Regions from separate parts of the Acidovorax sp. JHL-3 genome, predicted to be linked through region 2. Evidence: riboswitches for the same ligand, from Rfam matches in the RefSeq annotation. Region 2 holds a riboswitch; the other holds the start of a gene.

Region 1 (4,208 bases), 1.2 Mb from region 2:
TTGATCAGCGCCTCCATGCGGCCCTGCGAGATTTCGGCCTGGTAGGGCGTGTAGGCCGTGTACCAGGCGGGGTTCTCCAGAATGTTGCGCAGAATCACGCCGGGCGTGTGCGTGCCGTAATAGCCTTGGCCGATGAAGCTTTTGAGCACCTGGTTTTTGGATGCAATCGCCTTGAGCTCGGCCAGCGCGGCGGCTTCGGTCGCGGGGGGCGGAAGGTCCATGGTCTGGCTGCGCGCGATGGAGCGCGGCACGATGCCGTCGATGAGGGCACGGCGCGAGGCCTCGCCAATCACCGACAGCATGTGGGCTTCGTCGGCCGCGTCGATGCCGATGTGGCGGGGCAGGAACTCGGTGGTGTTTTCGAGTGCGGACAAGGGCAGGGCGGCGGGCATCTGCATGGCGGAACCAGTCTCAAAGGCTATTAAAAAGAGAGCTGCCAGCGCTTGCATTTAAACAGATTCAAGCACTTTTCATATTGAAGGTGCCTGAATTCAAGCGCGGGCAGCTATGGTTTTTGCTGCGGCGCTCAGGCGCTGGCGGCAAAGCTCGAATAGGTGGTCTCGTCCATCAGGGCATCGAGCTGCGATGCGTCGGACAGCTTGACCTTGAAGAACCAGCCGGCATTCAGCGGGTCAGAGTTGGCCAGCGACGGGTCGGCACGCAGGGCTTCGTTCACCTCGACGACTTCGCCGGAGACCGGCATGTACACGTCGGCAGCAGCCTTGACGGACTCGACCACTCCTGCCACGTCGCCCTGGGCAAAGGTGGTGCCCACGGCGGGCAGGTCGACAAACACCACATCACCCAGGGCGTCCTGGGCGTGCACGGTGATGCCCACCACGGCAGCGTTGGCGTCGGCGGCGTTGACCCACTCGTGGTCTTTGGAAAATTTGATCGTCATGGGAAAGGTTCCTGAAAGATGAAGGGAATCCGGAATGTAGCCTGCGCTGCAGGCTTTTAGCCGCGGTAGTAACGCGTGGGCACGAAGGGGGTGGCGCACACTTCCATGGGCACGGCCTTGCCGCGCACGATGGCGTGGACGCGCGTGCCCACGGCGGCATGCTGCGGGTCCACATAGGCCAGGGCGATGGGTTTGTCGAAGCTGGGGCCCAGCAGGCCGCTGGTGACTTCGCCGATCTTCTGGCCTTCGGTCGTTTGCAGCTCGGTGTGCTCGCGCACGGGTACGCGCTCCAGGGCGACCAGGCCCACGCGCTTGCGCGTCAGGCTGGCGGGGTTGTCGAGCTGGGCCAGCACCGTGTCGGCTCCGGGGAAGCCGCCCGCGCGCGCGCCGCCGGTGCGGCGCACCTTCTGCATGGCCCAGTTCAAGGCCGCTTCCACGGGCGTGGTGGTGGTGTCGATGTCGTTGCCATAGAGGCACAGGCCCGCTTCGAGGCGCAGCGAGTTGCGCGCGCCCAGGCCGATGGGTTTGACTTCGGGCTGGGCCAGCAGCGCGCGCGCCAGGGTGTCGGCCTGCGCGGCGGGCACCGAGATCTCGAACCCGTCCTCGCCCGTGTAGCCACTGCGCGTGACGAAGCACTCACAACCGGCAATCTGGAAGTTGCCGCCGGTCATGAACACCAGCTTCTCCACGCCGGGCGCCAGGCGCGCCAGGGCCGTGGCCGCCTGCGGGCCTTGCAGGGCGAGCAGGGCGTGGTCGGGCATCGGAATGACCTGGCAGCGCTGGCCGATGCGCGCCTGGATATGGGCTAAGTCGCCCACCTTGCAGGCGCCGTTGACGATGACGAAGATTTCATCCTGTGCCACGCGGAAGAACATCAGGTCGTCGATGATGCCGCCCGCGTCGTTCAGCAGCAGGCCGTAGCGCTGCTTGCCCACGGGCAGGTCGATCACGTCCACGGGCATCAGGCTCTCAAACGCTGCGGCGGCATCCGGGCCGACCAGGCGCAACTGGCCCATGTGCGACACATCGAACAGACCTGCGGCCTGGCGGGTGTGCAGGTGCTCGGCCATGAGGCCCATACCTGGACCTTGGTACTGCACCGGCATGGAATAACCGGCGAACGGCACCATGCGGGCGCCCAGTTCGATGTGCAGCGCGTTGAGGGGCGTGGTGAGCAGGGGTGCGGCGGCAGGTGCGGACATGAAAGCTCCAGGGCAAATGGGGGCCGTGGCACCAGTGCCACGGGATTTGCCCTGCTGTCCGCTTTACCTGAGAGATTCACCACGGCGCCCTGGCTGGCCGCGCGGCTTGCTCCTTCGGTGGATGGCCTGTGCGTTGCGCGCGGCCACCTCTCTCCAGCAAGGGAACGCCCGCATCACTGCGGGCGGTTGCCAGTCCTTTTGCCTGAGCGTTCGGCGGGTGCCTGCGCCTTCGGCGGTGCTGCTCGCGGATAAGCGGAGCACTCTCTCCTGACGGGGCCGATTGTACTTACTTCGCGTACACCAGATCGCGCAGCGTGAGCGAAATGGAGGGCACGTAGGTGATGACCAGCAGGCACACCAGAATCACGCCGACAAACGGCAGCAGGTGCGTGACGACGCGGTCCAGCGATATGCGCGCCACCGTGCAGGCCGCAAACAGGTTCACGCCAAAAGGCGGCGTGATCATGCCGAGCGCGAGGTTCACCACCATGATCAGGCCGAAATGCACCGGGTCCACGCCAAAGTGCATGGCCACGGGCGCCAGGATGGGCGCCAGCACGATGATGGCCGCGCTGGTCTCGATGAACATGCCAATGAAGAACAACGCCGCGTTCACACCCAGCAGAAAGAGCGCGGGGGATTGCAGCACCGATTCCAGCCAGCGGCCAATGGCATCGGGCACGCCGGCGCGCGTGATGAGAAACGCAAACAACCCGGCGTTGGCGATGATGAACATGATCACCGCCGACGAGATGGCCGACTTGCGCAGAATGGCGAACAGGTCCTTGATCTTGATTTCGCGGTAAATCACCACGCCGATGATCAACGCGTAAAAAACGGCCACGGCAGACGCCTCGGTGGGCGTGAAAACGCCGCCGTAGATGCCGCCCAGAATGATCACGGGCATGAACAATGCCCACCCGGCCTGCAGCGCGGCACGGCCAAAGGGCATGCGGCCATCGCCATCGTTCTTGCCCCAGCCTTTGTATTTGCACCAGGCCCACACAAACAGCATCAGTGCGCCGCTGATCAGGAGGCCCGGGCCAAAGCCGGCAATGAACAGCTCGCCAATCGACACCTCGGCGCTCACGCCATACAGGATGAGCGGGATGGAGGGCGGAATGATCACGCCCAGCTCGGCACTGGTGGCCTGCAGCGCTGCGGCATAGCTGGTGGGGTAGCCATGCTTGATGAGCGCGGGGATCAGGATGGCGCCAATGGCAAATGTGGTGGCCACCGACGAGCCCGACACGGCTGCAAAGATCATGCAGGTGAGCACGCAGGTCATGGGCAGGCCACCCTGCACGCCACCCACGATGCTTTTGGCAAACTCGACCAGCCGCCGCGAGATGCCTCCGGTTTCCATCAGGTTGCCCGCCAGGATGAAGAACGGAATGGCGGCCAGCGGAAACTTGTTGATCGAGGCAAACATCTCTTTCACCGCGATCAGCATGTTGGCGTTGGCCACCTGAATGCCCAGGATGGAGGCCAGCCCGATCGACACGGCCACGGAAACGGTGAGTGCAAAGCACAGCACCATGGTGGAGATCATGACCATGCTCATATTAGGGCCCCCACGCTCGGCATTGCATGTCCTCGCTGCCCCCCGAGGGGGCAGTTCGCTTGCTGGAGGCGGCTCGGCGCGGCGCTCATTGCGCAGTCTCCAGTTCCATGCGCTGGGGATCGACCAGGTTGCCAATGATGCCAATCACACAAAACAGGCCACCCACTGGCATGGCGAGATAGGCCCAGAACATCGACACCGATTCCAGCCCGGCCATGCTTTGCACGCCGCCGCGCTGCGCGTAGTCCCAGCCCCACCAGATGATCACGCCGATCAGTGCCAGCGCGGCCAGTGACACCACCCAGTCAAGCACGCGGCGAATGCGCGGCGGGCTCCAGCGGTACAGCACGTCCACGCTCACCATGGCGCCCTGTCGAAAGGCGGCCGGGATGGCCAGAAACACCATCCAGATCAGGCTGAAACGGATCAGCACTTCGGTCCATTCGGCGGGTTGCTCGAACACGAAGCGCATGAGGATCTGGAACATGCCCAGCGCAGCGGCCAGCGCCAGCATGGCGCAGGCGCCCAGCATGGCCGCCCA
Region 2 (4,208 bases):
CGACCTTGTTGCCGCCCTGAAGAAGGAACTCAAGACCGCCCAGATGACCTATGCCGACCTGGCGCAGCAACTCGGCATGGCCGAGTCCAGCGTCAAGCGCATGCTGGCCAAGGGCGACATGCCGCTGTCACGCATCGACGCCATCTGCCGCGCGCTGGCGCTGGACTTTGCCGACCTGGCCCGGCATGTGGCCGACAACCAGCCGCTGCTCAGGGAACTGACCCCCGAGCAGGAGCGGGCCGTGGTGGCCGACAAGAAACTGCTGCTGATGGCCATTTGCGTGCTGAGCCAGTGGACGCTGGAGCAGGTGACCACCGCCTACCGCCTGACCGAGGCCGAGGGCATCCAGTACCTGGCCCAGCTCGACCGCATCGGCATCATCGAGCTGCGGCCGTTCAACCGCTACCGCCTCAAGCTCGCCAAGACCTTCCGCTGGCGCCCGCACGGCGCGGTGATGAACTACTTTCGGGAGCACGCACTGCTCGACTACTTTGCGGGTGGCTTTGACGGCCCAGGCGAGGGGGTACTGCTGGTGCACGGCGCCATCAGCCGCAGTCTGGCCCCGGCTTTCATGGAACGCATGCAGCGCGTGGCGCACGACTTTGCCCAGCAGCACCTGGCCGACCAGAAACTGCCCCAAAGCGAACGCGAGGGCTACACGCTGCTGCTGGCGCTGCGCAGCTGGGAGTTCGAGGCGTTTGCGGGCATGCGGCGCTAGCACATTTTTTTCATAGCACGCAGCGCTCACCAGTAGGGCGTTACAGGCCAAAAACCCTCTGAATACTGCGCGCAAGTCGGCGCCCTGAAACACAACTTCACAACACTTCGCACAGCACCTACATGCGCTTGACGCAGTGCCCCCACGATCAAGGCTCCCGGTTCCGCACGGAATCCTTTCTGAGGAGAACACCATGGCACGCATAGCCCTCGCCGCCGCTTCCATCGCCCTGCTGTCGCTGAGCGCCTTGACGGCGGCGCATGCACAGGTTGGCGCCACTATCGTCATCCAGTCGGGCAGCCCCCACTACCAGCGCCCCGCCCCGGCGCTGGTGCAATACCAGGCCCCACCGCCCCCGCGCTACGAAGCTGTGCCCCGCCATCGGCGCGGCATGGCATGGGTGCCCGGCCACTGGGAATGGCGCGGCCACCGCCATGTGTGGATGCAAGGCCACTGGGTGAAGGCCCGCCCCGGCTACCACTACCGCGAGCCGCGCTGGATGGAGCACGACGGCCGCTGGGCCATGCAGCGCGGCGGCTGGGACCGTGACCGCGACGGCGTGGCCAACCGCTACGACCGGGACCGCGACGGTGACGGCGTACCCAACCGCCGCGACCCCCAGCCCGACAACCCCCGCCGCAACTGATTGCAACCGGGCACAACTGAGCGCCAATAAGCGCTATGTATCGCGGATCGGCACAACCGGGTGCAGGCGTGGCGGGTTTTCAGCCCAGCTGAAGCTCGGCGCGGCCCAGGCCCGGGAAGTCGGCCACCACCACCGTGCCCGGCGCCACCAGCACGGTACCGGTGCATGAACCAGTGGTCACCCACTGGCCGGCGCACAGCCCGCCCAGGCTGCGCGCACCTTCGTTGGCCAGCCATGTCAGCAACCGCAGGGGGTCGCCCGCCGGGTTGCTCCAGGTGGCGTGCTGCACGGCCACCGCCCCATTCACCGACAGGCTCACTCCTTGTGCCAGGGGCTGCACTGCAGCCACATCGGCCGTGCCCGAACCCACGATAAGTGCCCCGTGGCAGGCCTGGTCGGCCAGGCGGCTCCACGCGCCCTGCTGCGCCCAGGCGGCAAAGCGCGTGTCGCACACCTCGATGGCGGCACGCACGGATGCCATGGCCGCCAGCACCTCGGCCGCACTGTAAGGCGTTGGGCGATCGGGTAGATCGATGCCCAGCTCGTACACCAGTTCCGCCTCGACTCCCATCACGGCAAAGCCTGCGGCAGGCAGATGCAGTGCCTGCCCGGCTGGCGCAACAAACACCGAATCGCGGGTGAGTGCAGCGCGCGCAGGCAGCGCCTGGGGCGAAGCAGCCCCCACCTTCCAACCCGCGATCTCGCCGCGCTCGCGCACCACGGCGTCCTGCACGGCATACGCCTGGTCCGCATCGCATGGGCGCAGCGCAACGGGCAAATCCAGTGGCCGGGGCATGCGACCCTGGCGGGCCATGGTGATAACGGCGGCGCTGGCGAAGGGGTCAAAAGCGGTAACAGGCATGGCGTGCGTCCTTGGGGTAAAGCTGGGCGGATTATGGCGAGGCGCAGGCCCGTCCTGCCCCGCCAGCATCAGCAACGATTGCTGCCCATTAGCCAGCAAAACCACCCCGCCGCCGCCAGCGCACTCCTAGAATGGCCCCCGCAGGAGAGCATGGCGGGCCGCAAGCCCGCCGCTGCACCGAAGGCGCAAACTCCCATACACGCTCAGGTCCCGTACTGCACCATTCATCAAAGCCGTCTGGAGAGCCGCCACACACCCGTGTGGCGCACCGAAGGAGCAAACCGAGCGCCATGTGGGCCGCGCGGTGAATCTCTCAGGTACCAAGGACAGGGGGAGCGGCAGCTTGGGCAGTCATGCGCCAGCTGTACGCTATTGAACCTATAGCTGCCAGCGCACGTCTTTCAAGCGCCAGAGCCCAGAAAGGCTTTGAAAATCATGCGCGTGATCGTTTTGGGTGCCGGCTTGCTCGGCGTGACTTCGGCTTATTTTCTGCAGCAACTCGGCCACGAGGTGACCGTCATCGACCGCCAGGGCGCCCCCGGCGCCGAAACCAGCTTTGCCAACGGCGGGCAAATTTCGGTGAGCCACGCCGAACCCTGGGCCAACCCCAGCGCGCCGCTGAAGGTGCTGCAATGGCTGGGGCAGGAGGATGCGCCGCTGCTGTTCCGCATCCGCGCCGACATGCGCCAGTGGCTGTGGGGCCTGTCCTTTTTGCGCAACTGCACCCCGGCGCGCACGCGCCACAACATTGAGCAGATCGTGCGCCTGGGCACCTACAGCCGCAGCGTGCTGCAGCAACTGCGCGCGGACACGGGCATCCAGTACGACCAGCGCACGCAGGGCATCCTGCACTTTTATACCAACGCCAAGGAGTTCGACGGCGCTCTGGCCCCCGCCGAGCAGATGCGCGGTTTGGGCTGCGAGCGCCAGGTCATCAGCGCCGACGAGGCCGTGCGCATCGAGCCCGCCCTGGCCCACATCCGCCCGCAGCTGGCGGGCGCCACGTTCACGGCCGAGGACGAGTCGGGCGACGCCAACCAGTTCACGCGCGAACTCGCCAAACTGTGCGAGGCGGCGGGCGTGCAGTTCCGCCTGGGGCACCACATCACCGCGCTGCGCGAGGCGGGCGGCCGCATCGACCATGTGGAGGTGACCAACGCCGAAGGCCGCTTCGAGCGCGTGCGTGGCGATGCGTTTGTGCTGGCCATGGGCTCGTTCAGCCCGCTGCTGGCCCAGCCGCTGGGCATCAGCCTGCCCATTTACCCGGCCAAGGGCTATTCGGTGACCATGCCGGTGAAGGACGCGAGCCGGGCGCACCAAGTGAGCCTGACGGACGACGAGTACAAGCTGGTGTTCTCGCGCTACACCAGCGAACGCGGCGGCGACCGGTTGCGCATTGCTGGCACCGCCGAGCTCAACGGCTACAACCGCGACCTCAACCAGGTGCGCTGCGACGCCATCGTGCGCCGCGTGGAGCAACTCTTTCCCGGTGCGGGCGACGCGAGCCAGGCGCAGTTCTGGACCGGCCTGCGCCCCGCAACGCCCAGTAACGTGCCGCTGATCGGCCAGACGAAAGTGGGCAACCTGTTTCTCAACACCGGCCACGGCACGCTGGGCTGGACGCACGCCTGCGGCTCGGGCAAGGCGCTGGCCGACATCGTGAGCGGCCGCGTGCCAGAGGTGGATTTTGCGTTCCAGGGAATGGCCGCAGGACGTGGCGCCCATGCGCTGGTGCCCGCGGCCAAGGTGGCATGAGCCCCCAAAACGGACGAAGCGGCTGCAGCCGCTTCACAGGGAAGGCGCCGGAGCGAAACCACCGCGCCAGGAAAGGCCCGCCACAAGAATTGTGGCGGGCGAGCGGCCCCGTTCAAGGCGATGCCGCACCCGTGGCATGCGCGACAAAGCGTGCCAAAGCCTGCATGTCTTGCGGGCTGATTTTTTCAGCGTAGGAGGGCATCACGCCGATGCCGTTGCGCAACGCG

Evidence for each region. A riboswitch is a leader RNA that binds a small molecule or an ion and turns the genes downstream of it on or off. The one in region 2 is predicted to bind glycine.
Region 1: it holds a riboswitch for glycine, as region 2 does, so the genes downstream of both, gcvT (glycine cleavage system aminomethyltransferase GcvT) here and K226_RS0105675 (D-amino acid dehydrogenase) in region 2, are expected to answer to the same signal.

Annotation. Positions count from the first base shown of each region.
Region 1 is NZ_JAFU01000001.1:2,443,031-2,447,238, forward strand. It holds gene gcvP (aminomethyl-transferring glycine dehydrogenase) at 1-398, opposite strand, end outside; gene gcvH (glycine cleavage system protein GcvH) at 527-901, opposite strand; gene gcvT (glycine cleavage system aminomethyltransferase GcvT) at 958-2,103, opposite strand; glycine riboswitch at 2,148-2,270, opposite strand; glycine riboswitch at 2,284-2,383, opposite strand; gene K226_RS0111495 (TRAP transporter large permease) at 2,390-3,667, opposite strand; gene K226_RS0111500 (TRAP transporter small permease) at 3,753-4,208, opposite strand, start outside.
Region 2 is NZ_JAFU01000001.1:1,204,860-1,209,067, reverse strand. It holds gene K226_RS0105690 (helix-turn-helix transcriptional regulator) at 1-718, shown strand, start outside; gene K226_RS0105685 (YXWGXW repeat-containing protein) at 912-1,364, shown strand; gene K226_RS0105680 (2-keto-4-pentenoate hydratase) at 1,444-2,226, opposite strand; glycine riboswitch at 2,454-2,566, shown strand; gene K226_RS0105675 (D-amino acid dehydrogenase) at 2,662-3,981, shown strand; gene K226_RS0105670 (cytochrome c) at 4,094-4,208, opposite strand, start outside.